Regions from separate parts of the Rhizobium sp. AN80A genome, predicted to be linked through region 2. Evidence: riboswitches for the same ligand, from Rfam matches in the RefSeq annotation. Region 2 holds a riboswitch; each other region holds the start of a gene.
What was found. Region 2 has a riboswitch for cobalamin ahead of P3R82_RS04355 (ABC transporter substrate-binding protein). Riboswitches for the same ligand answer to the same signal wherever they lie in the genome.
Positions count from the first base shown of each region.

Region 1: it holds a riboswitch for cobalamin, as region 2 does, so the genes downstream of both, cobU (bifunctional adenosylcobinamide kinase/adenosylcobinamide-phosphate guanylyltransferase) here and P3R82_RS04355 (ABC transporter substrate-binding protein) in region 2, are expected to answer to the same signal.
Region 3: it holds a riboswitch for cobalamin, as region 2 does, so the genes downstream of both, bluB (5,6-dimethylbenzimidazole synthase) here and P3R82_RS04355 (ABC transporter substrate-binding protein) in region 2, are expected to answer to the same signal.

Region 1 is NZ_JASJPX010000003.1:683,267-693,417, reverse strand. It holds partial or broken gene cobN (cobaltochelatase subunit CobN) at 1-2,415, opposite strand, end outside; gene cobW (cobalamin biosynthesis protein CobW) at 2,639-3,688, opposite strand; gene cobU (bifunctional adenosylcobinamide kinase/adenosylcobinamide-phosphate guanylyltransferase) at 3,694-4,212, opposite strand; cobalamin riboswitch at 4,523-4,917, opposite strand; gene P3R82_RS14940 (chloride channel protein) at 5,163-6,953, shown strand; gene P3R82_RS14935 (cobyric acid synthase) at 6,950-8,413, opposite strand; gene P3R82_RS14930 (hypothetical protein) at 8,838-9,185, shown strand; gene P3R82_RS14925 (entericidin) at 9,192-9,347, opposite strand; gene P3R82_RS14920 (LysR family transcriptional regulator) at 9,498-10,151, opposite strand, start outside.
Region 2 is NZ_JASJPX010000001.1:927,297-937,447, forward strand. It holds gene P3R82_RS04325 (GMC family oxidoreductase N-terminal domain-containing protein) at 1-426, shown strand, start outside; gene eutC (ethanolamine ammonia-lyase subunit EutC) at 433-1,218, opposite strand; gene P3R82_RS04335 (ethanolamine ammonia-lyase subunit EutB) at 1,211-2,596, opposite strand; gene P3R82_RS04340 (class I SAM-dependent methyltransferase) at 2,855-3,658, opposite strand; gene P3R82_RS04345 (ABC transporter ATP-binding protein) at 3,665-4,435, opposite strand; gene P3R82_RS04350 (iron chelate uptake ABC transporter family permease subunit) at 4,432-5,433, opposite strand; gene P3R82_RS04355 (ABC transporter substrate-binding protein) at 5,469-6,500, opposite strand; cobalamin riboswitch at 6,745-6,985, opposite strand; gene P3R82_RS04360 (cytochrome c family protein) at 7,034-7,420, opposite strand; gene P3R82_RS04365 (ABC transporter substrate-binding protein) at 7,603-8,835, opposite strand; gene P3R82_RS04370 (aldo/keto reductase) at 8,859-9,911, opposite strand; gene P3R82_RS04375 (TIGR04076 family protein) at 9,922-10,151, opposite strand, start outside.
Region 3 is NZ_JASJPX010000003.1:925,057-935,207, forward strand. It holds partial or broken gene P3R82_RS16075 (3-deoxy-7-phosphoheptulonate synthase class II) at 1-406, shown strand, start outside; gene P3R82_RS16080 (pilus assembly protein TadG-related protein) at 462-2,201, opposite strand; gene P3R82_RS16085 (TadE/TadG family type IV pilus assembly protein) at 2,198-2,620, opposite strand; gene P3R82_RS16090 (DUF1003 domain-containing protein) at 2,794-3,318, opposite strand; partial or broken gene P3R82_RS16095 (LTA synthase family protein) at 3,406-5,302, opposite strand; gene P3R82_RS16100 (hypothetical protein) at 5,577-6,410, shown strand; cobalamin riboswitch at 6,436-6,619, shown strand; gene bluB (5,6-dimethylbenzimidazole synthase) at 6,659-7,345, shown strand; gene P3R82_RS16110 (DUF2865 domain-containing protein) at 7,358-8,488, opposite strand; gene P3R82_RS16115 (NADP-dependent malic enzyme) at 8,660-10,151, opposite strand, start outside.

The sequences.
Region 1 (10,151 bases), on a different contig from region 2:
AAGGCTCCCCACCACATCACCAACACTCCCAAACACATCCCCAGCTATCGCCCGCTGCAAACTCCGGTCACCACCCTCACCCAGCCCGCGCGGCACCCGCGCCAGCGCCACCGTCAGATCCGTCAGCAACCGCCCCTCAGGCGACACCCCGAAGACATGCAGCCCGTCGCGTATCTGCATCTCCTTGAGATCACAGAGATAGGCGTCGAGCTTCTTCAGCGCCTCGGTCTCGCTTTCTCCCTTCGATATCCCCGCATCCTGATCGAGCCCGATATCGGCGACCAGATCGAGGATCTGCTTGCTGAGCAGCCGGATACGCCGTGGATCGCCGCCCGACGCCTCGTAATATTCGTCGACAAGCGCCTCCAGATCCTTCAGCGGCCCGTAGCTCTCGGCGCGCGTCAGTGGTGGCGTCAGATGGTCGATGATGACGGCGGCCGTGCGGCGCTTGGCCTGCGTTCCCTCGCCGGGATCATTGACGATGAAGGGGTAGAGATGCGGCAGCGGCCCGAGGATCGCCTCCGGATAGCAGCTTTCCGAAAGCGCCAGCGCCTTGCCGGGCAGCCATTCGAGATTGCCGTGCTTGCCCATGTGGATCACCGCATGCGCGCCGAATTCGTGGCGCAGGAAGGCGTAGAAGGCTAGGTAGCCGTGCGGCGGCACAAGATCCGGCGAATGGTAGCTTTCCTTCGGATCGATATTGTAACCGCGCGCCGGCTGGATGCCGACGAGCACATCGCCGAAGCGCGTGAACGGCAGCGCGAAGACGCCATCCACGACATAGGGATCGGCCTCCGGCCCGCCCCAGCGCGCGCCGATCTCGTCTTGAATCTTTTTCGGAAGAGTTGCGAGGAAATCCCTGTAACGACTCATTGAAAGCGTCTCGCGGACGACCTTGCCGTCGCGACCGGAATTGGTGGGCCCGTCCATGATGTGGCGCATCAGCGCATCGCCACTCTCGGGGATGTCACCAACGGGATAGCCGGCCTTGCGCATCGCCGACAGCACCTCGATCGTGCCGGCCGGCGTATCCAGACCGACGCCGTTTCCGAGCCTGCCGTCGCGGTTCGGATAGTTCGCCATCACAAGCGCTACCCGCCGCTCCACCGGTCTGGCATGGCGAAGCCGCGCCCAGTTGGCGGCCAGACGCGCGGTGTAAGCCATGCGTCCCAGATCCGGCTCGCTGGCAACGATATTGGCCTCGACCAGCGCATCATAGCGCGCCGCCGACTTGAACGAGACCGCTCGCGAGAGAACTCGGCCATCGACCTCGGGCAGCGCCACGTTCATGCCGAGATCACGCGCCGACAGCCCTTGCGAGGAACTCTCCCACACCTCCTTCGAGGACGCCGAAAAGATCGCCTGCAGCACCACGGCATCGCTGGCTTCCAGCACAGTCGGCTGCCGTTCCGCACCCGGCGCGGACACGGCGAAGCCGGTGGTGTTGATGACGACGTCGGGCCTGGTGATCGCGAAGACGCTTTCGAGGATGCCCTTCGAGACGGGATCCTTGAGGCTGTAGGCGAAGACCGGCAGCGGCCGGATTCCTTGAGCGATCAGAGCCTCGATCAGCGCCTCGACGGGCCGGGTTTCACCGCTCTGCACCAGGGCGCGGTAGAAGGAGATGGCGATGGTGGGACGGTCTGTAGCCGCTGGCGTCTCGCCCGTAGCGCCCCCCTCTGCCCTGCCGGGCATCTCCCCCACAAGGGGGGAGATCGACTCGTTGTTATCTCCCAGCCAAACAGTTGAGACTGGAGCGAGCGGGCGCTCCCAGCCAATCTCCCCACCTGTGGGGGAGATGTCCGGCAGGACAGAGGGGGGTAAGCCACCCGCCGACAGCAGCCGCCACTCCTCGACCCCGACAACACCCCGCCCCGGCCACCAGACCCCGGCCTTCATCAGGGGGGCCGCCGCCTCCGGCTTCTCCGCCCCGGACAGCATCGCCTCGGCATAATCAAGAAACGCATGCGTATTCGCGTCACCGCCCTCGATCAGATAGGCCCAGAGCGCATTCAGATCCTCGAGCGGTACATTCGAAAACGGCGTCAAGCCCGCGTCCGGTTTCGGATCTCCCGGCAGCACCGCGATCAGCGCGCCGTGTCGGGCCGCCGCCGCATGCAGCGCCTCCAGCGCGTAATGGAAATAGCTGGCGCCGCCCAGCGCCCTGACGATGATCAGCTTGGCATGCCGCGCCGTGCGCTCGACATAGGCATCGACGGACATCGGATGCTTGAAGTTCATCAGGCTGGCGATGCGCAGCGACCGCGCGCCGGAACGCCGGCCCTGCGCGACCGCCACCGCCGCCAGTTCCGTGTCGGCGGCGGAGAGGAACAGGATGTCGGCGGGAGACTGACCAAGATCGATCGCCTCCTCGCCGTCGCTGATCGTTCCCTGCTGGGCTAGAAGAAGGTGCATGGCGTTAGGTCTTTACGGGAAATATTGGTCGCAGGCGTAGAGTGCGCGGCCCCCTCATCCGCCCTACGGGCACCTTCTCCCCGCTGGGGAGAAGAGGAAACGAGACGTTGCGGCATATCCCTTCTCCCCCACGGGGAGAAGGTGCCGGCAGGCGGATGAGGGGGCCACACCGCACCAGTCAAACCATCCTCAAATCGACAACCGCCCATGCCAACCATCAACCTTAAACCAGACCCTCGATCGCCTCACGCACCGCGCCCTCGTCCATCTCGTGCAGGCCGATGACCACCAGCCGCGTGCGGCGCGTCTCGCCGGATGCCCAGGCGCGGTCGAAATAGTGGTCGATGCGGCTGCCGACCGCCTGCAGCTGCAGGCGCATCGGCTTGCCGGGGACATCGACGAAGCCCTTGAGGCGCAGAACGTCGTGTTCGGCGATGATGCCCTTCAGGCTCTCGACGAAGGCGACGGGATCGGCGACCGGGCCGAGATCGACGACGAAGCTGTCGAATTCGTCGTGGTCGTGCGGCGTACCGTCCTCGTGCTCGAGTTCGTGGTGGGACTTGCGGTTGCCGATATCCTCCTCGGTGCCGATGCCGAGCCCGAGCAACACGCTCGTCGGCACCACGCCGTTTTTGGCCTCGATGATCACCGGTTTGCGCGCGGTGCGCGAGGCAACCTCTTCACGCACACGAGCAAGGCCGGCGCCGTCGATCAGGTCGGTCTTGTTGAGGACGATCATGTCGGCGCAAGTGAGCTGGTCCTCGAACAGCTCCTCGATCGGGCTTTCGTGATCGAGCGTGTCGTCCTCGACACGGCGGGCTTCGACGGCATCGTGATCGTCGGCGAAACGGCCGGCGGCGACGGCGGCGCTGTCGACCACGGTGATCACGCCATCGACGGTCACCTGCGTGCGGATGTCAGGCCAGTTGAAGGCGGCGACCAGCGGCTGCGGCAGGGCAAGACCGGAGGTTTCGATGACGATATGATCAGGCCGGTTTTCGCGCTCCAGGAGCTTACTCATCGTCGGAATGAAGTCGTCGGCGACCGTGCAGCAGATGCAGCCATTGGTGAGCTCGATGATATCGTCCTCTGTGCAGTTTTCCGCCCCGCAGCCCTTCAGCACCTCGCCGTCGACGCCGAGGTCGCCGAACTCGTTGATGATGAGCGCGATCTTCTTGCCATTGGTGTTGGAAAGCAGGTTGCGGATCATCGTCGTCTTGCCGGCGCCGAGAAAGCCGGTGATGACGGTGGCGGGGATCTTCTGCTGGCTCATAAAATTCAACCCTTCATTTTCAGCGGCAGTCCCGCCGCGATAAAATACACGTCCGCGGCGACCGCCGCGATCATCTGGTGCAGCCGGCCGGCATGGTCGCGAAACTCACGCGCCATGCGATTGTCCGGCACGATGCCGAGGCCGACTTCATTGGAAACGATGACGAGGCGCGCCTTGGCGCGCGGCACGTGGGCGGCAAGCGCCGCGAATTCCGCCGCCATGTCGCGCTCCTCCATCATCAGATTGGTGACCCACAGCGTCAGGCAGTCGACAAGCACCGCCCGCCCCCCGCCGTCGATCGCGGCCAGCTGGCCGACAAGATCGAGCGGCTCCTCATGCGTGGTCCACAGGTCGCCGCGATCGGCCTTGTGCTGGTCGATCCGCGCGCGCATCTCCTCGTCCCAGGCACGCCCGGTGGCGACGTAGTGGCGCTCGAGGCCGCTGTCGATGACGCGTTGTTCGGCGAAGCGAGACTTGCCGGAGCGCGCGCCGCCGAGGATGAGGGTGGAGGAAGCCGTGGTCATGCCGGAACGGCTTCCATTGTCGAGCGCCGCGACCCGCCAAGATCGCCCTCATTCCTGTGCCCAAGCTTGGCTCGGGCGATGTCACAGGAATCCAGTGCGCCCAAGTCCTTGGGCGCGAGAGACCACCGACCCAGCAGAAAAGAGTCATTCACCGCGCGGACGCACGGTGGCTGGATTCCTGTGACGAGCACAGGAATGAGGGAGCTTATATCGAACATCGCGAGCGTCCGGCCTGACGCCGACGCCAAAATCTCATTGTCTGCCATGACAACCTCCGTGCTGGCATCGGGCAAAGCGCCCCGGGTTGGGCTTTGCGCCCGGCACGAGTGGCAGGTCTCCTGGCTCGCGGGTCCAGGCGACGATCGGGAGAGCAGCAAGTGGCTCTCCCGATCGTGCCATCGGATCTTCCTCGCCTTCCCGGCTGCAATCATGAAAAGGCGGACGATTCGTAGATAGGGAGGCGTCCAACCCCGGTTGATCATGGCTTGCATCGCCAGTGGCTTTTCCGCCGCCTTCAGCCCCTTGTCCGCCTGCACCACGCAGGCATCAGGCAAGAGCGCATCCGACGCCGGACGGAAGACCCTGACCGCTCTACAGTCGCGGGGTCGGCTGTGATGAAGGCGCCCTGGTTGGGTCCACCCCGTCACATTCCCTTTTCATCCGCATCGCTTTTGGCGATCCGGAACCATCCGTTATCGATCCATCGTTAGGCAAGCGCGGCCGCGAAGTCAATCGACCGCCAAACGCCGCCACCAGCCAAATTGGCGAGACGCATTCCAAAGACGATCATCTCTACCAGATTTATCGTCTATAATCATGGACTTAATGTCAAAAAAAACTTGTTGTGCCGGCCGGGTTTTCGCCGCATTTGCAGCGCAAGCGGCCAGCACCGCTTTATCCCCATTCCCGCACAACCTTGAACGGGCCGCCGCCCGCCCAATTTTCCCACCATGCGCCTGAAAATCAATCTCCGACAGCTCGGCCCGATTCACACGCTTCTCGATGTCGGGCGCATGCGCGCGCTCTTGCGGCGCAGCGAAATGGGCATGGTGCTTGCCGGCGCGTTGGTCGGCGTCACCTCGGGCCTCGCGGTGACCGCGATGAGCCTGATTTCGCGTGAAATGCACAGCCTGATCTTCGGCATCAGCGACGTCGAACGCCTGAGTTCGTCCGAGATCAACGACAAATTCCTGCTGATGGCGGCCCCGGTCGCCGGCGGCGTCCTGCTCGGCCTCCTGATGTACGTGCTGGCCAAGACCCGCAAGAAGCCGATGGTCGACCCGATCGAGGCCAACGCGCTGCATGGCGGCCGCCTGTCGCTGACCGACAGTATCATCGTCGCGATCCAGAATCTGATCTCCAACGGCTTCGGCGCCTCGGTGGGCCTGGAGGCCGGCTATACCCAGCTGGCCTCGGGCATCGCCTCAAAGCTCGGTTACAAGCTCCAACTGCGCCGCGCCGACCTTCGCGTGCTCGTCGGTTGCGGCGCGGCGGGCGCCATCGCGGCCGCGTTCAATGCGCCGCTCACGGGCGCCTTCTATGCGTTCGAGCTGATCATCGGCACCTACACGATCGTCTCGCTGACACCGGTCGTCGTCTCGGCGCTCGTCTCCACGCTGATCGCCCGCTGGCTGGGCGGCAGCGATTTCATCATCGATATCGGCGATTTCGGCACCGTCATGCCCGCCGATTACATACCCGCCATCCTGCTCGGCGCTTTCTGCGCCGGCATCGGCATCCTGATCATGCAGGGCGTCGCCTTCGTCGAGGAGCTTGCCCGCCGCAGCTCGATCGCGCTCCCGTTTCGCCCCGCGCTCGGCGGCATCGTCGTCGGCCTGCTCGCACTGGTGACCCCCCAGGTACTGTCGGCCGGACACGGTGCCCTGCAACTCAATCTCGCCCGCGATGTTGCCATTCCGGCGCTGGTGGGTCTGTTTCTGCTGAAGGCGTTTGCGTCGGCGATCTCGATCGGTTCCGGGTTCAGAGGCGGTCTTTTCTTCGCCTCGCTGTTCATGGGCGCGCTGCTCGGCAAGTTCTTCGCCTACTCGGCCCCCTATTTCGCCCAGGCGTCGCTGACGCCGATCATCTATGCCGTCGTCGGCATGAGCTCGCTTGCCGTTGCCGTCATCGGCGGGCCGCTGACCATGACCTTCCTGGCGCTCGAGATCACCGGCGACTTTCCGATCACCGTGCTGGTTCTCGCCGCCGTCATCACCTCCTCGCTGGTCGTACGCAGCACCTTCGGCTACTCCTTCGCCACATGGCGCTTCCACCTGCGTGGCGAAAGTATCCGCAGCGCCCACGATGTCGGCTGGATTCGCAATCTGACGGTGAACAAGCTGATGCGCGCCGACGTCAAGACGGCCAAGGTTGGCACCAGCATCGAAGCCTTCAAGGAAAGCTTCCCGATCGGCTCGGCGCAGCGCGTCATCCTGGTCGAAGACAGCGGCAAATATGCTGGCCTCGTGCTCGTTCCCGATATCTACGCCAACCTCACCGACACCGCCGACGAGAGCAAGGGCCTGGACGAATTCGTGCGCTACCGCAACGACTTCCTGACGCCGCAGATGAACGCCAAGCAGGCCGCCGCGATCTTCGACAAGACCGAGAGCGAAGCGCTCGCCGTCGTCAACAATCTCGTCGAACGCACCGTGGTCGGCCAGCTCAGCGAAGCCCACACGCTACGTCGCTACAGCGAAGAACTGGACCGCCGCCGCCGCGAGGTCTCGGGCGAAATCTAGTCTTGCGGGCTGAGCAGGCTATCCAGCCAGCGCTTGTCCAGATGGGTTTCGAGCTCGGCGGCAACCTCGTCGAGCGCCTGCTCGACGCCGGCACGATAATTATGGCTCTGGCCGGTCAGGCCGAAGCTTGCGAGCAGCCTGGCCCGGTAGCCGTCACTCGCGAACAACCCATGCAGATAAGTGCCGGCGATCCGCCCATCGCCCGAGATCGCTCCGTCGGGCTCGCCGTCGACGATCGCGAAGGGCCGCACCCGATCGGCGCCTTCGGTCGTTCCGAGATGTATCTGATAGCCCGAAAGAGGCTCGCCGGTCTCGGCCGAAACCGCCACGCTATTGCGGACCGTCTTCTCGGCGTCCATGACGGTCTCGACCTCGAGCAGCCCGAGCCCCTCGATCTCGTGCACGCTCCCTTCGACCCCAAGCGGATCACGGACCATCCGGCCCAGCATCTGATAGCCGCCGCAAATGCCGATGACCCGTCCGCCGCGCCTGACATGCGCGGCGAGATCATTGTCCCAGCCCTGCGCCCTGAAATCGGCGAGATCGGAAATGGTGGATTTGGAACCCGGAAGGACGATCAGCTGCGCATCGACAGGCAACCGTTCGCCGGCGCGCACGAAAACCAGTTCCACATCCGTCTCCGCCAGCAGTGGATCGAGATCGTCGAAGTTCGCAATCCGCGGCAACACCGGAACGGCGATCTTGAGCGCCCCCGCCTTGCCCCGCGCCAGCCGCTCCAGCGCCACCGAATCCTCGGCCGGCAACCGCGCCGTCGCCTTCAGCCACGGCACCACCCCGAAGCAGGGCCAGCCGGTGAACCGACCGATCGCGGCGATCCCGTCGTCGAACAGCGACACGTCGCCGCGAAACTTGTTGATGATATAGCCCGAGATCATGGCGCGATCCTCGTCGGACAGGATCGTGTGCGCGCCGACGAGAGAGGCGATCACGCCGCCGCGATCGATATCTCCGACGAGAACGACAGGCACGCCGGCCCGCGTCGCGAACCCCATATTGGCGATATCGCCGGGCCGCAGGTTGATCTCGGCCGGTGACCCCGCTCCCTCCACGATGACGAGATCGGCGCCGCGAGCGATCCTGTGAAAGCTTTCGGTGACGTAGTCGAGCAGCTGCGGCTTGAGCCTCTGGTAGTCGCGCCCCTTGGCCTGCCCCCAGACCTTGCCCTGCACGATGATCTGGCTGCCGACATCCGATTGCGGCTTCAAGAGCACCGGGTTCATATGTACGGATGACGGTACCCGCGCGGCCATCGACTGCAGCCACTGCGCCCGCCCGATCTCGCCGCCATCATCGGCGACGGCGGCGTTGTTCGACATGTTCTGCGGCTTGAACGGGCGCACTTGAAGACCGCGATTGGCCGCCAGCCGGCACAGGCCGGCGACGAGCACCGTCTTTCCGACATCCGAGCCGGTTCCTTGCAGCATGATGGCTTTGGTCATTGGCGCGGCGCTCCGAAAAACTGGGAGACGGCGTACAACGGCGCTTCGGTACCGGTCAATCGCAACCCGCCGATCGCAAGCGCCCTAAATGCGAAAGCCGCGCAGACCTGAGGTCGCGCGGCTTGCCGAAATACGCTGGCGCTTTGCCCATACGCGGCGAAGCTCACGCTCCCCGGGACGCAATACCTGATCCGGGAAAGCAGCGGTTGTCCCCCGCCACGCCGCTATTCTTAGCGCCACATCGTTACCGGATGGTTAGTGAGCACTTAACCAAATATGAATTGTGGCGGTTTTGACGATTTTGTTTCGGCAACGATATGAGCCGGCGGGACAGGTTGCCGCAAGCAAGCGATTGCATAAACGCGCCGAACACGGATCGCCACCACCGGCGATGCACGACAGACTGACGACATGGAGAATGACGATGACCTCAGCCCCGTTTCCCGATCCCGAGACGATCGCGGCCAGGCTTTCCGCGCTGGGCGAGCAGGACAAGTCCTATGTTGCGCTTGTCATGGAAAATCCCGCGCAGGACGACAGCCTGCTCGACGGCATTCACCGTTACCTCGACCATGCCTCGCGCGCGCCGTTCCTGAATTCGCTGAAGCTCGAGGCATTCGGAAAATGGATTGGAGACGCAGCGCCGCCGCGTCTCCAGATTCGGTTGATGGAGGCTTCCAAGTCCAGCCAGCATCCTGCTTATAGCGCCTTCCGCAAGGGCCTGACGGCATCCGGCGGGCTGGACAAAGCCTATCCGCAGGCGAAAATCTGAGCCGGCTTACCGCTTGGCCGCGTGATCGACGCTGCGACCGGCATCCTGCGTGGCGTTGACGGCGTTCGCCGTGTCGCGACCGACGCCACGGATGGTATTGGCGCACGAGGCCAGGGTGAACAGAAGCATGATGGCAGCACCAATCTTTACCGTGGTGGTCATTGTCGGAAATCCCTTGTTAAAAACCGCTCTCCGCAGACAGTCGCGCGACTGCTGCGCGGTGATAACGCACTGAACCCAAAAAGGTTTCAGGCCGGCTTCCGTTTTTTTGACCGCCATTAGCCGGCCACAGGTCACGGGGCCCGGAAGGCTTCAGGCGGCGATCGCCTTGGCCTTTTCGCTGAATGCGAGCCGGATACTTTCGGCCACCGTTTTCATCGGCGCGGTCAGCTGCGAGATGGTCAACAGGCGGATATCGAAGGAGCCGAGCTCGGGCAGCCCGTCCTGCGCGCCGAGGATGACCATGTCCTCACCGACATAGGAGCGCGGCAGCGGCGCGATCGCCAGATCGGAGACCACGGCGGCGCGCTGCGCCATCGTGTGACCGCTGAGAAACGCCACGCGAAAATCCCGCTTCATCCGTTCGAGCTGCGCAAGCGCCTCGAGCCGCCAGATGCACCCCTCTTCCCAGATGGAGATCGGCAGCGGCTCGCGCCGATGCGCTGTGCCGCACTTGGCGCCGGCCCACACCAGCCGCTCGCGATAGACGATCTCGCCATCGGTCGGCAGCGGGCGCGTGGCGCAGTTGATCAGCGCCAGATCGAGCCTCTGCTCCTCCATGCGCTTTCTAAGCCCGAGGCTCATGTCTATGGTCACATCGACCATGATGCCTGGAAAACTCTCGCTGAAGTTCTTCAGGATACCCGGCAGGATGCGCTCGCCGATATCCTCCGGCGCTCCCAGCCGCACGACGCCGCTGAGCTCGGGCATGATGAAGCGCGATACCGCCTCATTCGACAGAGCCAA
Region 2 (10,151 bases):
CCACATGACCGGGCAATGTCGCTGGAAGGGCTGAAGATCGCGCGCGAGATCATGCAGCAGGCGGCGCTGAAGCCCTTCGTGCTGGCCGAGCGGCTTCCCGGGCCGAAGGTGATGACCGACGACGAACTCTTCGACTATGGTTGCGCCAACGCCAAGACCGACCATCACCCCGTCGGAACCTGCAAGATGGGCACGGGCGCAGACGCGGTCGTCGGGCTCGATCTCAAGGTGCACGGGCTGGAAGGCCTGCGTGTCTGCGATTCCTCCGTCATGCCGCGCGTTCCCTCCTGCAACACCAACGCTCCGACCATCATGGTCGGCGAGAAGGGCTCGGACATCGTTCGCGGCAAGCTGCCGCTTCCCGGCGCCATCTTCGAGCACGAGCGCAACGACACGCGACCCCGCGCACGGGCCGGCATCCGGTGAAGTCTGTTACGAAGCGCCGGGGAGCCTGGCCAGCGCTTCCTTCAGGCCAACGCCGCTGACACCTGTTTTCGTCATGTCGGCGACGAGACCGGCGATGGTCTTCGCCGCCTGTTCCATCGAGAGGCCGCCCTCGCGCATGTTCGAGACGCAGTTGCGCCGGGAATCCGGCGTACCGGCCGACGGCTCGTAGGTGATGTAGGCGCCGAGACTATCGGCCGCGGAGAGACCGGGCCTCTCTCCGATCAGCACGATCGTCATCCGTGTACCGAGAATTTCGCCGACCTCGTCTGCGAGCGCCACCCGCGCCTGGCGGGCGACGGCAACAGGTCCGATCGACAAGCCGGCACTGGTCAGAAGCCTCGAAAGCTCGCGCACGAGCGCGACTGCATTGATGTCCACTGCGCTCGACGACAGACCATCGGCAATGGTGATCACAACGTCGCACCCCTTGGCGTCAGCCGGCAAGGCGGCGAGACGCTCGACCGAGGCGCGCGACAATTTGCGGCCGAGATCCGGCCGGCGCAAATAGCTGCCGCGATCCTCGGCCATGCTTTCCACCGAGACGACATCCAGCCCGAGCGCCTCTAGATCGCTCTTCAGCCTGTTCTCGTCGACGGTAGACCATACCGCTTCGCGGGCGCGGGCATGATCAAGCAGGAAGGCCAGTTGCGCCCTGGTCGGCGCGCCCGATCCGAAACGCCCGAGTGCGACGCGCGCATCGGTCATCTCGGTGAGATCGACGGTGGCTGGCTGGCAATCGGTTCTGAGTTCGGCGGCGTCGGACTTAGACAAGAGCGGCCCTCGACAAGTAATCGGTCAGCATGGCAGGCGCACCCGACAGCGCCCCGGCTTCATTGGTCAGTCCCACGTCGCGAAGCCACGCCTCGAACTCCGGCGCCGGCGGGCGCCCAAGGGTCTCGCGGCAGAACACGGCGTCGTGGTGGGACAGCGACTGGTAGTTCAGCATGATGTCGTCGGCACCAGGCACCGTGATGACGAAATTGACGTTTGCCGCGCAAAGCAGCGTCAACAGCGTGTCCATGTCTTCCTGGTCGGCATCGGCATGGTTCGTGTAGCAAACGTCGACACCCATCGGCAGGCCGAGCAGTTTGCCGCAGAAATGGTCCTCGATGCCGGCGCGGATGATCTGCTTTCCGTTGAAGAGATATTCGGGCCCGATGAAGCCGACGACCGTATTGACCAGCAGCGGATCGAACTCACGCGCGACGGCATAGGCCCTCGTCTCCATCGTCTGCTGGTCGACGCCGAAATGGGCGTCGGCCGAAAGTGCTGCCCCCTGCCCGGTTTCGAAATACATCAGATTGGCGCCCGGCATGCCGCGCTTCAGCGATCGCCCGGCATCCTGCGCCTCCTTCAACAGCGCGAGATCGATGCCGAAGCCTTCATTGGCCTTCTGCGATCCCGCGACCGACTGGAACATCAGATCAACCGGCGCACGCGCCTCGACCGCGCGAATGGCCGTGGTAACATGCCCGAGACAGCATGTTTGCGTGGGTATGGCGAGCCGCTCGCGGATCTCGTCGAGCAGCGAAACGATCCGCACATAATCCTCGACACTGTCGGTCGCCGGATTGACGCCGATCACGGCGTCGCCGGAGCCCATCAGAAGACCATCGATCGCCGAGGCGGCAATGCCGCGGCTATCGTCGGTCGGATGGTTCGGCTGGTTGCGGGTCGACAATCGGCCGGTCAGGCCGAGCGTGTTGCGAAAGCGCGTGACGACCTGCCGCTTGGCGGCGACGGCGATCAGATCCTGCAGCCGCATGATCTTGGAAACAGCGGCCAGCATCTCCGGCGTGATGCCATAGGTGATCGCTTCGAGTACCCGCTGATCGGTTTCAGGCTTCAGCAGCCACTCGCGAAACTCACCCACCGTGAACGAGCTGATCAGCGCGAAGGCTTTGGCGTCGAACTGCCTGGCGATCAGCGCGGAGACCTCATCACTCTCCGACGGGATAACCTCGTCAGCCAAAAACGCCTTCAGCGGCAGATCGGCAAGCGCCATCTGCGCCGCGAGCCGCTCGACCGGCCCGCTTGCCGCGATGCCGGCGAGTTGGTCGCCGGAACGTTCCGGCGTCGCTTTCGCGAGGAGGTCCTTGAGATCGCGAAAGCCGAAACGCGTTCGTTCGATCGTCGTGCTGTATGCCATTGCGGGAGTCCTAGCGTTCAAGGGTTTCAGCCCATCCCGATCCGATCGGGCTGGCTGACAGGTGTATTCCTCCCTTGAGACTGCCGGCGCTCGGCCGTTCGAGACAGTTAGCGGCCTCCCGTGCCGATCACCGCAAGCATGAGCGCCATGCCGTTATCCGCAGATGACCCAGTCCAGCCGATCACGTCAACATGCTCCGATGACAAGACGCCGCAAAATTCGCCGACGGCACCAATTCGACCGCCTTTTGGCGATAGATCAGGCCTCGCCACCGTGCGAGGCGCCAGCGGATTTGGCGACGAGAATGAAGCGCCGGTAGACCAGCGTTCTGAGCTTGTTGCGCAGATTGGCGCCACGTCGCTGCGCCTTGGCTATCGGGCCATGCGACGAAATCTCGAAGTCCACGAAGCCGGCCTGCTTCAATTGCGGAATGAGATCATCCGGCCGCAGCCCGGCGCCGAAGGGGAGCGCGGACATGATCGCCGAATGGCGCTCGCTCATCGCGCCATCATAATGGCGGTCCGCGCCGCAGAAACGATCGATCCGGCGGATGAGCCATGCCGCAGCGCGGCCGAGCCGCGTCGGCTTCGCCCAATCGCCGTCGAACACCAGCAGCGTGCCGCCCGGCTTCAACACCCGATGCCACTCGCCGAACGCCTTTGCGGGATCGGTCAGCGTCCAGACCAGATGCCGGCAAATGATGGCGTCGTAGCAGGCGTCCGGCTCCATCGGGTTTTCCGCGTCGGCGAGCACGAAACGCAGCCGGTCCTTGCCGGCATGCTTGGCATTCGCGACGGACAGCATCGCCTCGGAAAAATCCAGCGCGGTCACATCATGGCCGAGATCGTGGATCAGCGCCGTAACCTCGCCGGTCCCGCAGGCGAGTTCGAGGACACGCAAAGGCGTCGGCCCCAGGTGATCGCGCATCGGCTGCTGCCAGGCATCGAACTCCGGGCCACGCGGTATCCTGTGACCGAAGGCAAGATCGAAAGTCTGCGAACGCTTGGACCAATACTCCCGGATCTCTTCCTTCAGATCGAAGTTGGTTTGTCTGATGGACATCGAACCTCAAGAAATGCAGTCAAGAAAATGAATATGTTGCCGCCCGTGATGCGGCGAACGCTCGATATGGGCGCGCACCCCGAACACGTCGGCGATCAGCTCCTCCGTCAGCACCTCGTCCGCCGGGCCGACCGCGACAAGCCGACCCTGGCTGAGCACGGCAATCCTGTCGCAGAACATGGCGGCGAGGTTCAGATCATGAAGCGCGACGATGCTGGTGATCGGCAGTTTCGAGACCAGCGACAGGATTTCGAGCTGATGCTGAATGTCGAGATGATTGGTCGGCTCGTCGAGCAGAAGCTCGCTCGGCGTCTGCGCCAGGGCGCGCGCGATATGAACGCGCTGACGCTCGCCGCCCGACAGCGTGTGCCAGAGCTGCCGTGCTTTTCCGAGCATGCCTACCTGCCGCAGCGCGTTGTCCACCGCCTCTTCGTCAACAGTGCTCCAAGGCGCCAGCGGACCACGATGGGGTGTACGTCCGAGACGCACGACCTCGGTCACCGTCACCTGCGTCTCGGTCGTGGCTTGCTGCTCGACAAAGGCGACGCGCTTGGCGATATCGCGACGTGGCATCGTCTCGATGCCGGTATCACCGAGCGTAATGACGCCGCTCTTGACCTTGCGCAGCCCGCCGATCAATCGCAGCAGGCTGGATTTTCCGGAACCGTTCGGCCCGATCAGGCCAAGCGTCTGGCCAGTTGGCACCTCGAGGCTCACGCCCTTGACGACAAGCACGCCTGACGTTGCCCAATACACGTCGCTGATGGAAATGCTCATGCGGGTCGCCTCGCCTTGTAGAGAATGAGCGCGAATGCCGGCGCGCCGAAGAGCGCGGTGACCACGCCGATCGGCAGCACCTGCTGCGGGACGATGACGCGCGAGACGATATCGGCGACCACCATGAAGATGGCGCCGGATATCGCCGTTGCCGGCAACAAGCGTCCATGCCCCGGCCCGACCACGAAGCGCGCCGCATGCGGAATGACGAGGCCGACAAAGCCGATCGAGCCGACGATGCTGACCATCGTTGCCGTCAACAACGCGGTGAGAGCTAGCAGTGCGATCCTGATGCCGGCGACCGGAATGCCGAGCGCCGCCGCCGCATCGGTGCCGAAGGTGAACGCATCGAGCGCGCGGGCGTAGAGCATGCAGACGAGGAAGCCGCCGATCGCGACAGGGGCGGCGAGATAGACATCCGGCCAACGCACGCCCGCGAGACTGCCGAGAAGCCAGAACATGACACCGCGCGCCTGCTCGGCATTGGCCGACGTCGTGACGATATAGGACGTCAACGCGTTGAAAAGCTGTGAGCCGGCGACGCCGGCCAGGATGATGCGGTCAGTCCCGCCGCCGGAGCCGGCGGCGAGCAACGAGACCAGCAGGAACGCGGCGACAGCGCCGACGAAGGCGCCGGCCGAAAGCGTCAGGACCCCGTAGCCGAAACCGAGGATCATGACGGCGACCGCTCCGGTGGACGCGCCGGCGGAGATGCCGAGCACATAGGGCTCGGCCAGCGGATTGCGCAACAGCGCCTGCAGCACCGCGCCGCATAGCGCCAAGGCCGCGCCGGCGCTTGCGGCGACAAGCGCGCGGCTCAGCCGATAGTCCCAGATGATGCCTTCATGGATGCGGCTCAGTTCAAAGCCGGTGCCGAATACACGGTTCGCCACGGCCTTGGCCGTCGTGGCGACCGGAATGGGAATCTCGCCGATCGACACGGCGAGACTGATGACAAGGCCCAATGCCGCGGCGGCAATAGCGAAGAGAAGCAGCAGCGTTCCCCATCCCCGGTGGGTTATCGACGCGTGCCTCACTTGGCGAGACCGAAGGACTTGATGCCCGCGGCCAGGCCTTCCAGGCCATCAATGGTGCGGATCGTCGGGTTCATCGACTGCGCATCCATCTCGACGAAACGCCTGTTCTTCACCGCGTCGAGCTGGCTCGTGACCGGGTCCTTTTCCAGAAAATCGATCTTCGCCTTGGGATCGTCCGCGGTGTAGCGACGGCGGTCCATGTTGGCGATGACGATGACCGCCGGATTGGCCTGCGCGATCGTTTCCCAGCCGACCAGCGGCCACTCTTCCTCGGTGCTGACGACGTTGCGGGCGCCGAGCATCTTCAGAATATAGGCGGGAGCGCTGTTCTTGCCGGCGATGAAGGCATCACCCGCCACTTCCTTGCTGGAGAACCAGAAAGCGATCGGCAGATCCTTTGCCGACCCGCCGAGCGACGCAGCGGCATCCGCCTCGCGCTTCTTCAAGGTATCAATCAGGGCTGAGCCGCGATCCTGGACGTCGTAGATCTCAGCCAGTTCGGCGATTTCCCGATAGATCAGCTCCATCGTGAAGAGTTCGCTACGCACGCCGTCGCCGCCATTCGTATTGGTCTTCGCGACGCAATCGGCCGGAGAAACGTAGGTCTTGATGCCAAGACCGGCGAACTGCTCGCGCTTGCCGACCGACCCTTGCGTGCCGACGTGCCATTCGAACTCAGCCGCGACGAGATCCGGCTCCTGGCCGACGACGGATTCAAAACTCGGATCGTTGTCTGCCAGTCGCTTGATCCCCTTGTTGACCTCGGCATAGGCGGGCAGCACCGGTCCGACCCAGACCGCCGTCCCCACCACCTTGTCGGCAAGGCCGAGCGAGTAGAGAATTTCGGTCATGCCCTGGCCGATCGACACCGTTTTCTTCGGCGCGCTGTCGAATGTCACCTGCTGACCGCAATTGGTGATCGTCAAGGGATAGGTCGTCGCCGCGGCCTGGGCGGACGGGAGAAAGGTCGTGAAAGTGCAAGCCGTCGCGATCGAAAGCAGCGCGGTTCGCAGGATGATGCGGTTCATGTTGGTCCTCATGTATGGCTGAAGCCCGCAGCCCACTGGCTGCGGCTGTGAAACTCGAAGCGGGGACCGCCGCGAACGATGCGGAACGACACAGCAAAGCGCTCGCTCGATATCGTGCGGCGGCGAACGCTATCTCGGGATCACGGACATGAGAGTTACGGAGGGGAATAAAGCGGGACCGCGCCAGCGGTTGACGTCAAAAACCATCATATGATGCTCCTCTCCGGACAACCCCGTCCGGGATGGTGGACACTGTTTTGACGGCAGGTCTCCTGGCTTGCGGATATGCGCCTGACATCTGCCTTCCCACGAAGAGCTTTCGCAGTGGCATGGTGCTCCAGAAGAACACCACGAGGACATCAGGCAATCCGCTTACAGTTGCGGGGGCAGCCACGGTCTTGGCCCCATTCGGGTCATCCGCACCGTGTTCCCTATTAATCCCGTCGGAAGTCATCCCTTCGGGAACCATCGAATGAGACTTAGGCGATCAGGCGCCAAGACGTCAAGCCATGACGAACCGACATTCGGCGCGTTTATGGATTGGCTCGCAGGTAGCCGATCAGGTCGTCAATTTCCGAAGTCGTCCAGAGGCCGCCGAAGCTCATCTTCGTGCCCGGCACTTTCTTTTTCGGGCTGGAGAGGAATTCCGCCAGCGCCGCCTCGTCCCAGACAAGCCCGCCGGCGCCGGCCGCTTTCATCGCCTCGGAATATCTATATCCGGACAAGCTGCCCGCGGGACGACCGACGACACCTTTGAGATACGGGCCGAAGCCGCTGCGCTCTGAATCGACCGAGTGACAGGAGGCACAGGACCGGAAGGCCCGTCGTCCATTCTCCAGATCCTGTGCGGATACCGTGGATGTCATGACGAGCAGGCTGGTGATCGAACAGATCGATAGGAGGATTGGACGTTTTTTCATGTGTCGATGGTCTGTCGTTGTGGTTCCGGTTGCCGATGGATCGCGCGGCTGTCACACGAGACCCGGCCTCGTCGTCTTGCACGGCGCGACCCGCGAACGACGCTGTTTACCCAACAAATCATCTGTGCGCCCAGACCAGACTGGTGCGACATGGGAGCACAGCTCCCATGTCGCCTGACGCATTATTGCGCGGCCTTGATCTTGGTCACTTCTTCGGCGCTCAGCTCGCCGAGCGTGGTCACTTCGCCATTGGTGATCTTCCACAAGCGGAACGGACCGGTGATATCGCCATACTTGTCGAAGCTGACGGGCCCGATGACGCCCTCGTACTTCACCGGCTTGCCATCCTTGATGAGCTGCAGCGCCTTGGCGAACTCGGCCTTGCCGGCGTAAATGGGCGTGCCGCCCTCGGCGACGACCTCGGGCATCGCTGCCTTGATGGCGGCCGCGTCGGCCTTGCCGGCCTTGGCGATCGCCAGCGCCACGATCGCGCCGGCGTCATAGGAGCGGTCGGCGGCCGGCGCCGACGGCGAGATGCCGCCGGAGAAGGCTTCGTAGTTGCCATTGAAATATTCCGTGGACGCCGTCGGGCTGGTGCCCGAGGAGGTGCCGTAGGCATTCTCCAGATACTGCGCCCCGACGCTTTCGATGAAGTCCTTGGAGTTCATGCCGTCGTTCAACAGGAAGGTCTGCTTGCCGCCGCCGGAAACCCAGGCGCGGGCAATGGTGGCGCCGTCGACGGGGGTGCTGACGAGATAGAGCGCATCGGGATCACCGGCCATGGCGGCGCTGGCTTCCGAGGCATAGCTCGACTGCTTCTCGTTATAGGGCGTGGTCGAGGTGATCGTGCCGCCGAGCTTCTGGTACGCGGTCGAAAACTCCTTGACCATGTTGACGCCGAAGTCGTTGTTGACGTTGATGATCGCGATCTTCTTCAGGCCCTGATCGATCGCGAACTTCGCGGCCGCCGTGCCCTGCAGCGCATCGGACGTGATGGTGCGGAAGAAGACGCCGTTGGTCTTGCCGCTGCGGCCAAGCTCGGTCAGCGTCGGAGAAGAGGATGCGGGCGAGACCTGCACGACGCCTGCCGGCGCCGTCACCGATGTCAGGATCGGGATAGAGACCGACGAGATGATGCCGCCGATGACGACCGGCACCTTCTTGATGTTGACGAGCTGGGTCGCCTGATCGACAGCGACGTTGCCCTGGCTCTGGCTGTCGCGCGTGTCCGCAACGATCTTGCAACCATTGACGCCACCGGCATCGTTGATATCGCGGAAAGCCATCTCGACGGACTTGGCGCCCGCCTGGCCATATTCGCCGGCCGGGCCGGTCAGTTCCATGACGAGGCCGACGGTGATGTCGCAATCGGCCGCGAACGTCGGCGCCGTGGACGCCGCAAGGGCAGCGACCATGGCGGAAAGCAGGAATGTCGTTCTCATTTTTGTTCCCCTTTGTTGAGATTGTACTTCATGATGCTGCCGTGGCGGCCTTCCCGGTCCCGCTCCAGCGTATAGACGTCGCCGTCGAGCGGCCTTGATTGCGCGAGGATCGCATCGATCTCGGCTCTATCCGTTTGGCTGAGCACGATGTCGGCGATGGCGAGATTGGACTGCAAGTGATCCCTGTTGCGGGCGCCGACGATGACGGCCGCGACGCCAGGCTTGGTCAGCATGGCGGCGCTGGCGATGGTGGCGATATCGGTGTCGTGCCGGTCGGCGATCCCGCGCAGCGTCGATAGCAGCGCCTGGAACAGCTCCCAACCGCCGAAATCGTCGATGATCAGCTTGTACTTCGTCAGCGATCGGTTTTCGAGCGGGTGCTCCGGCTCCTTTTGGCCGAGCCAGCGATCGCCGAGGAAACCGCCGGCCACGGTGCCGTAGCAGAACAGCGCGAAGTTCTTCTCGGCCGCAAGCGCCACCATGCGCTTTTCCGGGCGCCGGTCGAGAAGCGAATATTGCAGCTGCAGCGAGGTGAAAGGCACTCCCGAGCCAATGATCGCCTCGATATGATCCGTGTCGAAATTGGTGCCGCTGATCTTGCCGATCTTGCCGGCCTCATGCAGCTCCTTCAGCCAGCCTGCCGTCTCCAGCCAGCCCTCGATGTCATAGGCCCACCAGTGGAACTGCACGAGATCGAGGCAATCGAGATTGAGCCGCTTGCGCGAGGTATCGATGACGCCTTCGACATAGGCCTTGCTGATGTTTGGCAGGACCGTGAGATCGGGCACGAACTTGGTGTGGACGCGGATGCGCGACAGGGCCTCGGCGCCGCGCAGGTTCCTGTAGGCGACGCGGAAGCGGCCGATCAGTTCCTCGACACCTGTATAGATGTCGGCGCAGTCGAAGGTGGTAATGCCGGCATCGGCGAATGCGATCATGTCCTCGACGGCGCTGTCGCCATCGATCGTACCGTGCCCGCCAGCCAGCTGCCAGCCGCCGCGAATGACGCGGGAGATTTCGTAACCGGGGGCGATGGTGATGCGCTGCATATCTTTCGGCCTATTCGTCATTCAAGGGAACCGCCGTGGTGGCGGCATGGCTGAAACGGCGGATACCCGTGCGAGTGATCCTCAGCCGTGTCGAGCAATTCGGGTCCGGGCAAGCGATGTCGGCGTCCGTCGTCATCCAGTCGTTGCGATCCGTCGGGCGCTGCTTTGCCGCGAGCAGCGGCAACACGGAGGAGAGCGAGTAGATCGAAATCCCCTGCCCTTCCGGCAGGTGCAGCATCT
Region 3 (10,151 bases), on a different contig from region 2:
CGGCCACGACAAGGTCGCCGAGCATCTGCCGCGCCTGATCCGCGCCGTCGAGAAGGAAGGCCGCAAGGTCGTCTGGTCCTGCGATCCGATGCATGGCAACACGATCACGCTCAACCACTACAAGACCCGCCCATTCGAGCGGATCCTGTCGGAAGTCGAAAGCTTCTTCCAGATCCACCGCGCGGAGGGCTCGCATCCCGGCGGCATCCACATCGAGATGACCGGCAAGGACGTGACCGAATGCACCGGCGGCGCGCGCGCCGTGACGGCGGAAGACCTGCACGACCGCTACCACACGCATTGCGACCCGCGTCTCAATGCCGACCAGGCGCTCGAACTCGCCTTCCTGCTCTCCGAGCGGATGAAGAGCGGCCGTGATGAGAAGCGGATGGCCGTCAACGGCTGAGGCTGATCGCCTGCTTAGACTGTTTGAATGAGCCCGGCCATCGCGCCGGGCTTTTTCATTGCACCAGCACGGATTGCTGGCACCGCGCATCGGTGAAGCGCACATCGGCCTCGCCGATCTTGATGCCGAGCATCAGCAGCGTGTTGTAGAGCACCTCGTCGAGCGGAGCGGTGACGCTCGACAGCGTATCGGCGATTGCCTGCATCACCGCCTTGTTGGTCCCGAGCGTCAGCACCAGCAGCTGGATCTGGATATCGGTGCCCGCGATCAGCGACTGCACGGCGGAGGTGAGCGTATCCCTGGTCGAGACGTTCTTGATCGTCTTGTTGGTGATGTCGTTCGGCTGGAATGTCAGGCGTGTCTTGCTGGTATTGGTCAGGTTGATGTCGGCGAGCGCGTTCACCTTGAGGAGCAGCGCGTCGATGATGGTGGCTGATGTGACGCGCGGCTTGGTTCCGAAATTGGCCATGGCGGTCGGGTCGACGTCGCCGAGCGCGATTTCGGCGACGCCAGGCACGACGTCGACGCCGATGCTGGCGCTTTTCGGACCGCCGCCGAGGCAGGCGAAGTTCGCGAGCTTGGCTTCCGCGTAAGCGGCCTCGACATAGAGCGGCACGCGCAACTTGATGCCGGCGATGGCGCTGAGCCCGGTCACGCCGGCTTCGATGGCAATGCGGATCTGCGCCGTCCTGACGGCCGATCCCGTCGTGCCGATGGCATTCGAGGCGATCCCCTTGGGGCGTTCGCCGATCGCGATCTTCAGCGTGACGCTGGTCAGCCCCGGAACGGTACCGGCGAGATTGACCCCGACCTGCTTTCCCTGGTTGGCGGCGAAGGCGCTTGCCGAGATGATGTCGAGCGCGCTGGCTTCGAGCAGCAGGTGCGATCCGGAGCCGATCATCCGCTCGCCGACGGAACCGAGGCTGATGAGGTTCTGCAGCTTGACCTTGATCTGCGTGGTGCCGAGCCCCTTCGACAGCGAGGTGATCGCCTTGTTGACCGATGGCGTCAGCCCTTGCGTGGCGGCCAGCGTGTCGAGCAGGCGCGGATAGGAGATGTCGGTCGCCAGCAGTTCCTCATAGGTGCCGGCGGTGAGATTGAGCCTTGTCGCGAGAAGATCGAGATAGGACAGGAGGTCGATGTTGGCGGAGGCGAGCGCGTCGTAATCCACCGCCTTCAGCGACACCGTCGTGCCGAGCAAGCCACCGAGAACGGCGTTGAGCAGGCCGCCGTTAAGGCTTGCGTGGCGCGAGCCGACCGAGAAGGCGGCGAGCTTGGAGGCGGATGCCGTTCCCGTGGCGCTCAGCGTCGGGGGCGGGATGATGGCGGCGGCGAAGGTCAACTGCGCCTTCTGCTGGATCGCAACCTTGACGGCATCGTAGGGCTGGGTGCCGGCCACGAAGCGCTGTTCCAGCGGCACGTTGGGATCGGCGAGATAAATCCCTGGCGTGTACTGGACGACGGCATCGAAAGTGCCGAGCTGGGCGGCGTTCAACAGTTTCGTTCCGGATGATGTTGCGTAAGCGACGCCTGACTTTACGGCGACGTTCAGGCCGTTTTGCTGGAAGTTTGTCACCAGATTGCCGGCGGCGTTGTTGATGTCGGAGGCCGCGACGATGGCGCCGATGTCGCTCAATTGCTGCAGGCGGCGCTGTTGCAGCGTCATCGCGCCGAAATCTATGCCGAGCGCCAGCGTCGAGATGATCAAAGGCGCGCTGAGCGCGGCCATGATCGCGATATTGCCATCCCGGCGGGCGCAGAGGCCCGCCAGATATCGCCTTACGCCTGCTTTCATATACCCCCCATGCGGATGGTGGCGAAGCGGCGGATCTTCGTGTCGGGAAGTGGAAATGTATAGAGATTCCAGATCGGTAGCGCGCTGGCATCATACTCCGTCGTGACCGTGAACTGGTTGGCGTTCGTGGGGTCGGTGGCGACGGTGACCTGAAGCTTCTTGCGATCGATCAGGGGATCGTTGAGGGTCGACAGCGCGATGTAATTATTGACGAGCTGGGCGCGTTCCTGCTCCGACAGGCCGGCCACCGCCGTGCGCGCCGCGTCCGCCGTCAGCTGCTGCAGCGCATGGGCGGCGCTCAGGTAGATGCCGTAGGCGATCAGGGTGAGAAGAACGAGCAGGAAGACCGGGGCAACGATGGCGAACTCGATCGCGGCAGCGCCCTGCCGATTGGCGAGAAGACGTCGGGCATTCCTCATGCACTGCACTCCTTGCGATGATCCTCGCCGCAGCGAAGACAACCGAAGGATACATTTGTCCGTCTTAATTTTTACTTACCTAATAAACCACATGCGTGTACCCGCGAGATATCGGAGTGTACGGAAATGACGCGCCGTGCCTGTGGCCGGCTAAATTTTCGCTCACCCGGATGTCAATCGCCGAGCTTGCGGGTGAGCTTGGCGATATCCTCGCGCAGGGCGGCGATTTCGGTCATCACCTGCATGTCGATCTTCTGATGCAGCGACAGCACTTCCAGCTCGGCCTTCAGGTTGACCTCGTAGTCCTTGGCGGCCTCGAAGCGGTCGCGCTCGGCCTGCCTGTTCTGCGACATCATGATGATCGGCGCCTGGATGGCGGCGACCATGGAGAGGACGAGATTGAGGAAGATGAAGGGGTAGGGGTCGAAGGCACCGGTGGCGAGAATGATGGTGTTGACCACGCACCAGACGGCCAGAAAGACCAGGAAGGTGGTGATGAAGGCCCAGGAGCCGCCGATGCGGGCGATGTTGTCCGCCATCCGCTCGCCGAATGAGGATTCGGCGCTAAGGGCGGCGTTGATATCCGTCGAAATGACCTTGCGCGCATGCGCCTTCGCCAGCACGCGCTTTTCGATGTCGCCGAGTTCGTTGGCGGATTTGTCGAAATGCAGGTGGACCAGACTGGAGAGATTGTTCATGGCGCGACTCCCGATCAACTTGTGTTGGCGGGGAGTATTCCGTTCTGCGCCAGGAATGCAATGCAGCAAGATGCGCGAATGCCAGACTCAGGTGCCCTCGGCCTTCAGCCAGGCGTGCTGCGGGAAGAAGCGTTCGATGCTCTGCCCCTTGCCGAACATGACGTCGTATTGCAGGTAGCGGTAGTCGCGGACCAGCGGATCGACGGTCTTGGCGTCGCGGATCCAGTCGGGGGAGGCGGCGTTGTCGCGGGCGATCAGCTGGTAGCGGTCGACGACCGGGTATTTCTTCTGCACGCGGCCGAGAAAGCCGGTGTAGAAGGGGTGCTCGTAGCCGGCGAATTTCAGCAGGTGATAGGGCAGCTGCGACGGGCTGATGGTGCCGACATCCTGCTTGACGCCCTTCCTGTTCGACCAGATGACCAGCGGCGTCTCGTGTTCCTGCTTCATGACATCGACGGAGGCGCGACGGGTCGCGACCTGATCGGGCATGTAGCCGGTGTTGGTATAGACGCTTCCAAGGGGCGGCAGATGATCGCCCCAGAGCACGATGATGGTCTCGCGATCACGCCTGGACGCCCATTCGGTCAGCATCCTGAAGCTGTCGTCGGCCTCCTTGATGCCCTGGGTATAGGTGCCGAGCGTCGTGCGGTCGGCGTCGGTCAGACTGCCGGCGATGTCGACCGTGTTGCTGGCATAGCGGTTGGCCTCGTAGGGTCCGTGTCCCTGCAAGGTGACGCCGAAGAAGAAGAAGGGCTGATCGAGCCCGTCGGCCTCCTGCATGATCTCCCGCATCAGGCTGTCGTCGGAAGCGAAGATACCGCGCTTTTCCATGGCCGGCATGGTTTCCTCGGTGCGAAACTCCTCGAAGCCGAAATTCTTGTAGACCTCGTTGCGGTTCCAGAACCAGCCGCTGAACGGGTGGAGCGCACGGGCGGCATAGCCTTCGCCACGGAAGAAGGTGGCGAGCGAGGGGACGTCGTTGCGGATATATTGCTGGTAGGGGATGCTGCCATAGGGCAGGAAGGCGTTGGAGAAGCCGGTCAGCGCCTCGAATTCGACATTCGAGGTCATGCCGCCGAATTCCGGCGAGAAGACGTGGCCGGACTGCGCGGCGCGAATGGTCGGCATCGGGTCCTGCTGGAACTCCAGCGTCTTCAGGCGCGTCGGATCCCAGAAGGATTCTGCTCATCAGCATGATCACGTCGGGCTTGTCGCTCGGCCCCTTGATGTAACCGTAATTGCGCGACGGGATCGCGTCGAGCGCCTGCGTTCCAAAGCCCGCGGGCGAGGCGACGTCGGCCATGGGTATGTTGAAGATGAAGGCGAGGATGAAGCCGTTGCTGCGGTAGTTCTCCTTCTGATCCCACATCATCGGCACGACCTGCAGGCGGTCGCGAATATAGGAATACTGCGAGTAATCCATCAGCGAGCCGAAGGCGGCGATGACGGGAACCGTCAGGCAGAGATTACGGATGCGATTGCGGCTTGTCATCTTCGGCAGGCGGCGCCAGGCATGGCGCCAGGCAAGCAGGAGACCGGTGACCGAGAGCAGAATGCCGACGGCCACCGCCACCGCCGTCATCGGCCGGTCGCGTACCATGACGGGAAGCAGTTCGAGGATCTGGCGGCCGAACAGCATGTCCGAGGGATAGAGCGGATCGGAGAGATAGTGCTGTTTCTGGTTGGATATCAGCGCCGGCACCAGCACGAGCGGCAGGACCACCAGCGCCGACAGGAAACGTCGCCCGAGCGCCGCATCGACGCACAGCATGACGACCGTCAACATGACGACCGTCGTCATTCCCGGACGGGCCATCGACGTCAGGAAGGCGCCGACATCGGTGACGCCGCCGCGCGAGATCACTTCGACAGAGAACGTCGCGAGCAGCGCCATCACCGCAGTCAGGGCGACCGCGATCGAGCCGCGCAGGATGGATGGACGGGTTTGGGAGCCGACGCCACCATAGAGCACCGCCTCGCGCATTGCCGCTCCGGACCTTAAAACTTGCGCGATCAATGTCGGAACTCCAGCGTCATGATAATGTCATCGAACTGTCACATCTTTGTCATGAACGCCAGATGAACCATGGTTGTTTCCCGGCCTTAACGTTTTTTTGATCACAAACTTCTCGACGCCCGGTTGTCCCGGGCCAGATGGACACGGCGGCAGGGCCGGGCGACGCCGCGACTGCGCGATCCTTGCGCGCCCGATTTAGCTGTCGTAGGTCTTTAAGGTGTTCGCGTAAGAGGAGGTTTGCATGCGCAGTTCCGTCGAGATCCACAACATCAGGACGGGCGAGACCCGTGTGATCTGGCAGACCGAGAGGCTGGTGGAAGCGCCCAATTACGCCCCGGACGGAAGCTATCTGCTGCTCAACGACGAAGGCTTGCTCTACCGGCTGGCGCTCGACGGATCGGCGAAGGTGGAGAAGGTCGATACCGGTTTCGCGACGGCCTGCAACAACGACCACGGGATTTCGCCCGATGGCACGAGGATCGTCATTTCCGACAAGATTGAGTTCGGCAAATCGGCGATCTACACGCTGCCGATCGATGGCGGCACGCCACAATTGGTGACCACCAATCATCCCTCCTACTGGCACGGCTGGTCGCCCGACGGGAAGGAACTCGCCTATTGCGGCATTCGCGACGACGTCTTCGACATCTACACGATCGACGTCACAGGCGGCGAGGAACGGCGGCTGACGCATGGCGAGGGGCGCAATGACGGGCCGGATTACTCGGCCGACGGACGCTGGATCTACTTCAATTCCAGCCGCACCGGCCTGATGCAGATCTGGCGCATCCGCCCTGATGGAACCGGCGTCGAGCAGGTGACGCACGACGATTACGGCAACTGGTTCGCGCATCCATCGCCCAGGAACGACAAGGTCGTGCTCATCTCCTACGATCCCGATGTCTTCGATCACCCGCGCGACAAGCATGTGCGGATGCGGATCATGGATATGGATGGCAGCAACCTGACGACGCTGTTTACGCTCTTCGGCGGGCAGGGGTCGATCAATGTTCCGAACTGGTCACCTGACGGTGACGCGTTCGCTTATGTCCGATATTTCCCGGTCGAAGCTTGAGCGATTGCATCCGGCGCGGTTTGTCGGCATAGGTGGCGCGTCGGGTGCCCGCGCGCTTGCGGGAGAATCGGGAATTCGGTGCAAGACCGGAACGTGCCCAACGCTGTAAGGCCGACGTCTGCCGCTTGATGCCACTGGCGATTTGCCGGGAAGGTGCCGCAGACGGATGAAGCCAAGTCAGAAGACCGGCCCGACATCCATAGACTGACCGCCTGGACAGCGGCCGGTTGTGTTGTTGGGGATTGACGATGCGACCAGACCAATCTGGCTCTCTCACGAGCGCCGGTGCCTTTTCGGCGAGCGAGCGCGACGCCGTTTATAGAGCCATAGAGACCAGACGAGACGTGCGATCGGAGTTTCTGCCTGATCCGGTACCGGATGACGTCATCGGGCGGCTTCTCTCGGCTGCCCATCACGCGCCTTCGGTCGGCTTCATGCAGCCGTGGAATTTCATCGTGGTGCGCGACGAGGCCGTGCGATCGGCCGTGTGGGAGGCTTTCGCCAAGGCCAATGCCGAGGCCGCGGAGATGTTTTCCGGCGAGCGTCAGCAGGCCTACCGCGCCTTGAAGCTGGAGGGCATTCGCACCGCGCCCGTCGGCATCTGCGTGACCTGCGATCCGGATCGCTGCGGCGAGGTGGTGCTGGGGCGGACGCACAACATGCGAATGGATTCCTACTCCACCGTCTGCGCCATCCAGAACCTGTGGCTTGCGGCGCGTGCCGAAGGCGTCGGCGTCGGCTGGGTCAGCATCTTCCACGAAAGGGATCTGAAGCGCGCGCTCGGCGTGCCTGAGCGGATCGAGATCGTCGCCTGGCTCTGCGTTGGCTATGTCGACCGGCTTTACGAGGAGCCGGAACTCGCCGCGAAGGGATGGCGGCAGCGGTTGCCGCTGGACGAGCTGGTGTTTGCGGATCGCTGGGGCGGGGGCGTGTAGCCGGCGATGCCCCTACCGCTTCGGCGCGGGTGCCGGCGGCTGTTGCTGCTGCGCGCCCGGCATGGCGGGGTTCTTGAGGTCGATCGTACCCCGGTCGCCGGCAAGGAACTGTGGGCCGACCTGGCGCACCTTGCCGGCTGTCGGATCGTAGGGACGATCGGGGACCTGCGGCTGGGGCGGTGGCGCCGGCTGTTGCGGCGTCGCGTTGCTCTCGGGCTTGGCGATGGCGGGTTTCGGGGTTTCGATCGATGTGATCGAACTCTGCTGTGGCGGAGGCTCGCCGACCTGCTGGTTGCGGCGCATCTGTTCGTAATAGGCGGGCAGATTGCAGCTGCAGGACGACGTCTCGCCGGGCTTGCGGTTCTTGTAGGCGAAGGCATACGGCATGGCGCTATAGGGAGCGCCTGACGAGGCCGAGATCATGCTGTCCGTCTCGCCACTGGAGACGTCGCGATAAAAGAGCTCCGTCTGGATGCCGGGGCACATCTGCTGGCAGGTGCTGGCGTCGCGGGCGAAATCGAAGGAGGTGGCGTTCGAGCGGAGCGGGAAGAATCCGCCGTCGCAGGTGCGCACGCAGACGGTATTCAGATTGGAGAGCGGCTGGCCACTCGGCGAGAACGTGTAGGAGCGCTGCCGCTCGCCACCGAGCGGAATGAAGGTGTCATCGCGCATCGCCTGATCGTCGATGCTGGGCGGGCTCGCATATTGCGGTTCGTCATACTGCTGCATCGGCGCATTGCAGTTGTTTTCATCGAGGGCCGCGAACAGCTCGTTGCGCAGGCGGGCGTCGGGGCTTTGCGCGCGCAGCTGGTCTCGGCGCATCTGCAGGTTGGCGATGTTGTCGAGCATCTTCGCTTCGGCCTGATCGAGCTCGCCGCAATAGCCGGCATTGTCGCCGCCGATGATCACCATGCTGCCGCTGCTGCAGCCGTTGCGGCGCAGGTCGCTGCGCAATTTGCGAAGCTCGATGTTCTGCTCGGCGATGGCGCTGGCGAACCTGCGGACCTCGGGCGAGTTGCCGCCGATCGTCTCGGGTACGGTGGCGAGACGAGCGCGCAATTGGCCGCAGATCGGCGCCATCTGCGCATAGGCGGGGGCGGATAGGGCAATCAGAAATGCTGCGGCCATATTGAGGCGGATCAAGGCATCGTCCCGTCAGTGAGCAAATACCGAATGGCGAAGGGCGGACCATGGCCCGCCCTTCGATATAACCTGCTTGTCTTAACAAGCTGCCGCTCAAAGCCTAACGCATTTCCGGCGTTCAAGGCAAATCACGCCGGTACACATCCGCGCGGGCCAAATCAGGCGGCCAGATCAGGCGGGTTGCGAGGCCTCGACGACCGCGAGCGCGGCCATGTTGACGACGCCGCGCGAGGTGACCGACGGCGCCAGGATATGGGCGGGCATGGCCGCGCCGAGCAGGATCGGGCCGACATGCAGGCCATCGATCATCGACTTGACGACGCCAAGGGTGATGTTGGCCGCATCGAGGTTCGGGAAGACCAGGAGGTTGGCTTCGTCGTGCAGCGTCGTGTTGGGCATGACGCGCTTGCGCAGCGTTTCGGAAATCGCGCTCTCGCCATGCATCTCGCCATCGACCTCGAGATCGGGCGCGGTCTCGCGCACGAGCTGCAGGGCGTCGCGCATCTTGGTGGCGCTCTCGGATTCACGCGAGCCGAAGTTCGAATGCGAGACCAGGGCGGCGCGCGGCGTGATGCCGAAGCGCTTGATTTCCTCGGCGGCGAGCACGGCGGATTCCGCCACTTCCTCGGCCGTCGGGTTGAACGTGACATAGGTGTCGGTGAAGAAGGTGGCGCCACGCTGCGAGATCAGCAGGCTGAGCGCCGAGAAATCGCGGACATTCGGGCGCTTGCCGACGATCAGGCGGACATCGCGCAGGTGCTTCTCATAGCGGCCTTCGAGACCGCAGATCAGCGCGTCCGCCTCGCCACGCTTCAGCGCCAGCGCGCCGATGACGGTCGTGTTGGTGCGAACGATGGTGCGGGCGGCTTCCGGGATGACGCCGCGGCGGCCGACCAGCGACAAATAGAGCTCGACATATTCGCGGAAGCGCGGATCGTCCTCGGGATTGATAACGTCGAAATCCGCCAGCGGACGGATGCGCAGGCCGTAGCGCTGCAGGCGTGTTTCGATGACCTGCGGACGGCCGATCAGGATCGGCTTGGCGATGCCTTCCTCGAGGAGGACCTGGGCGGCACGCAGCACGCGCTCGTCTTCGCCTTCGGAGAAGATGACGCGCTTCTTGTCGGCATTCTTAGCCGCCGCGAAAATCGGCTTCATGACGAAGCCGGAGCGGAAGACGAAGCGGTTCAGCTGGTCGAGATAGGCATCGAAATCGGCGATCGGGCGCAGTGCCACGCCACTGTCGGCCGCAGCCTTGGCGACGGCGGGGGCGATGCGCAGGATGAGCCGCGGATCGAAGGGCGAGGGGATCAGGTAGTTGGGGCCGAAGATCGGCGTTTCATCCGAATAGGCGCGGGCGGCGACATCGGACGGCTCCTCGCGCGCGAGTGCCGCGATGGCGCGCACGGCGGCCATCTTCATTTCCTCGTTGATCGTGACGGCGCCGCAATCGAGCGCGCCGCGGAAGATGTAGGGGAAGCAGAGGACGTTGTTGACCTGGTTGGGGAAGTCCGAGCGGCCGGTGCAGATCATCGCGTCGGGGCGGGCGGCGCGGGCGAGATCGGGCATGATTTCGGGGTTCGGGTTGGCGAGCGCCATGATGAGCGGCTTATCCGCCATCTGCGCCAGGAGCTCGGGCTTCAGGACGCCGGCGGCGGACAGG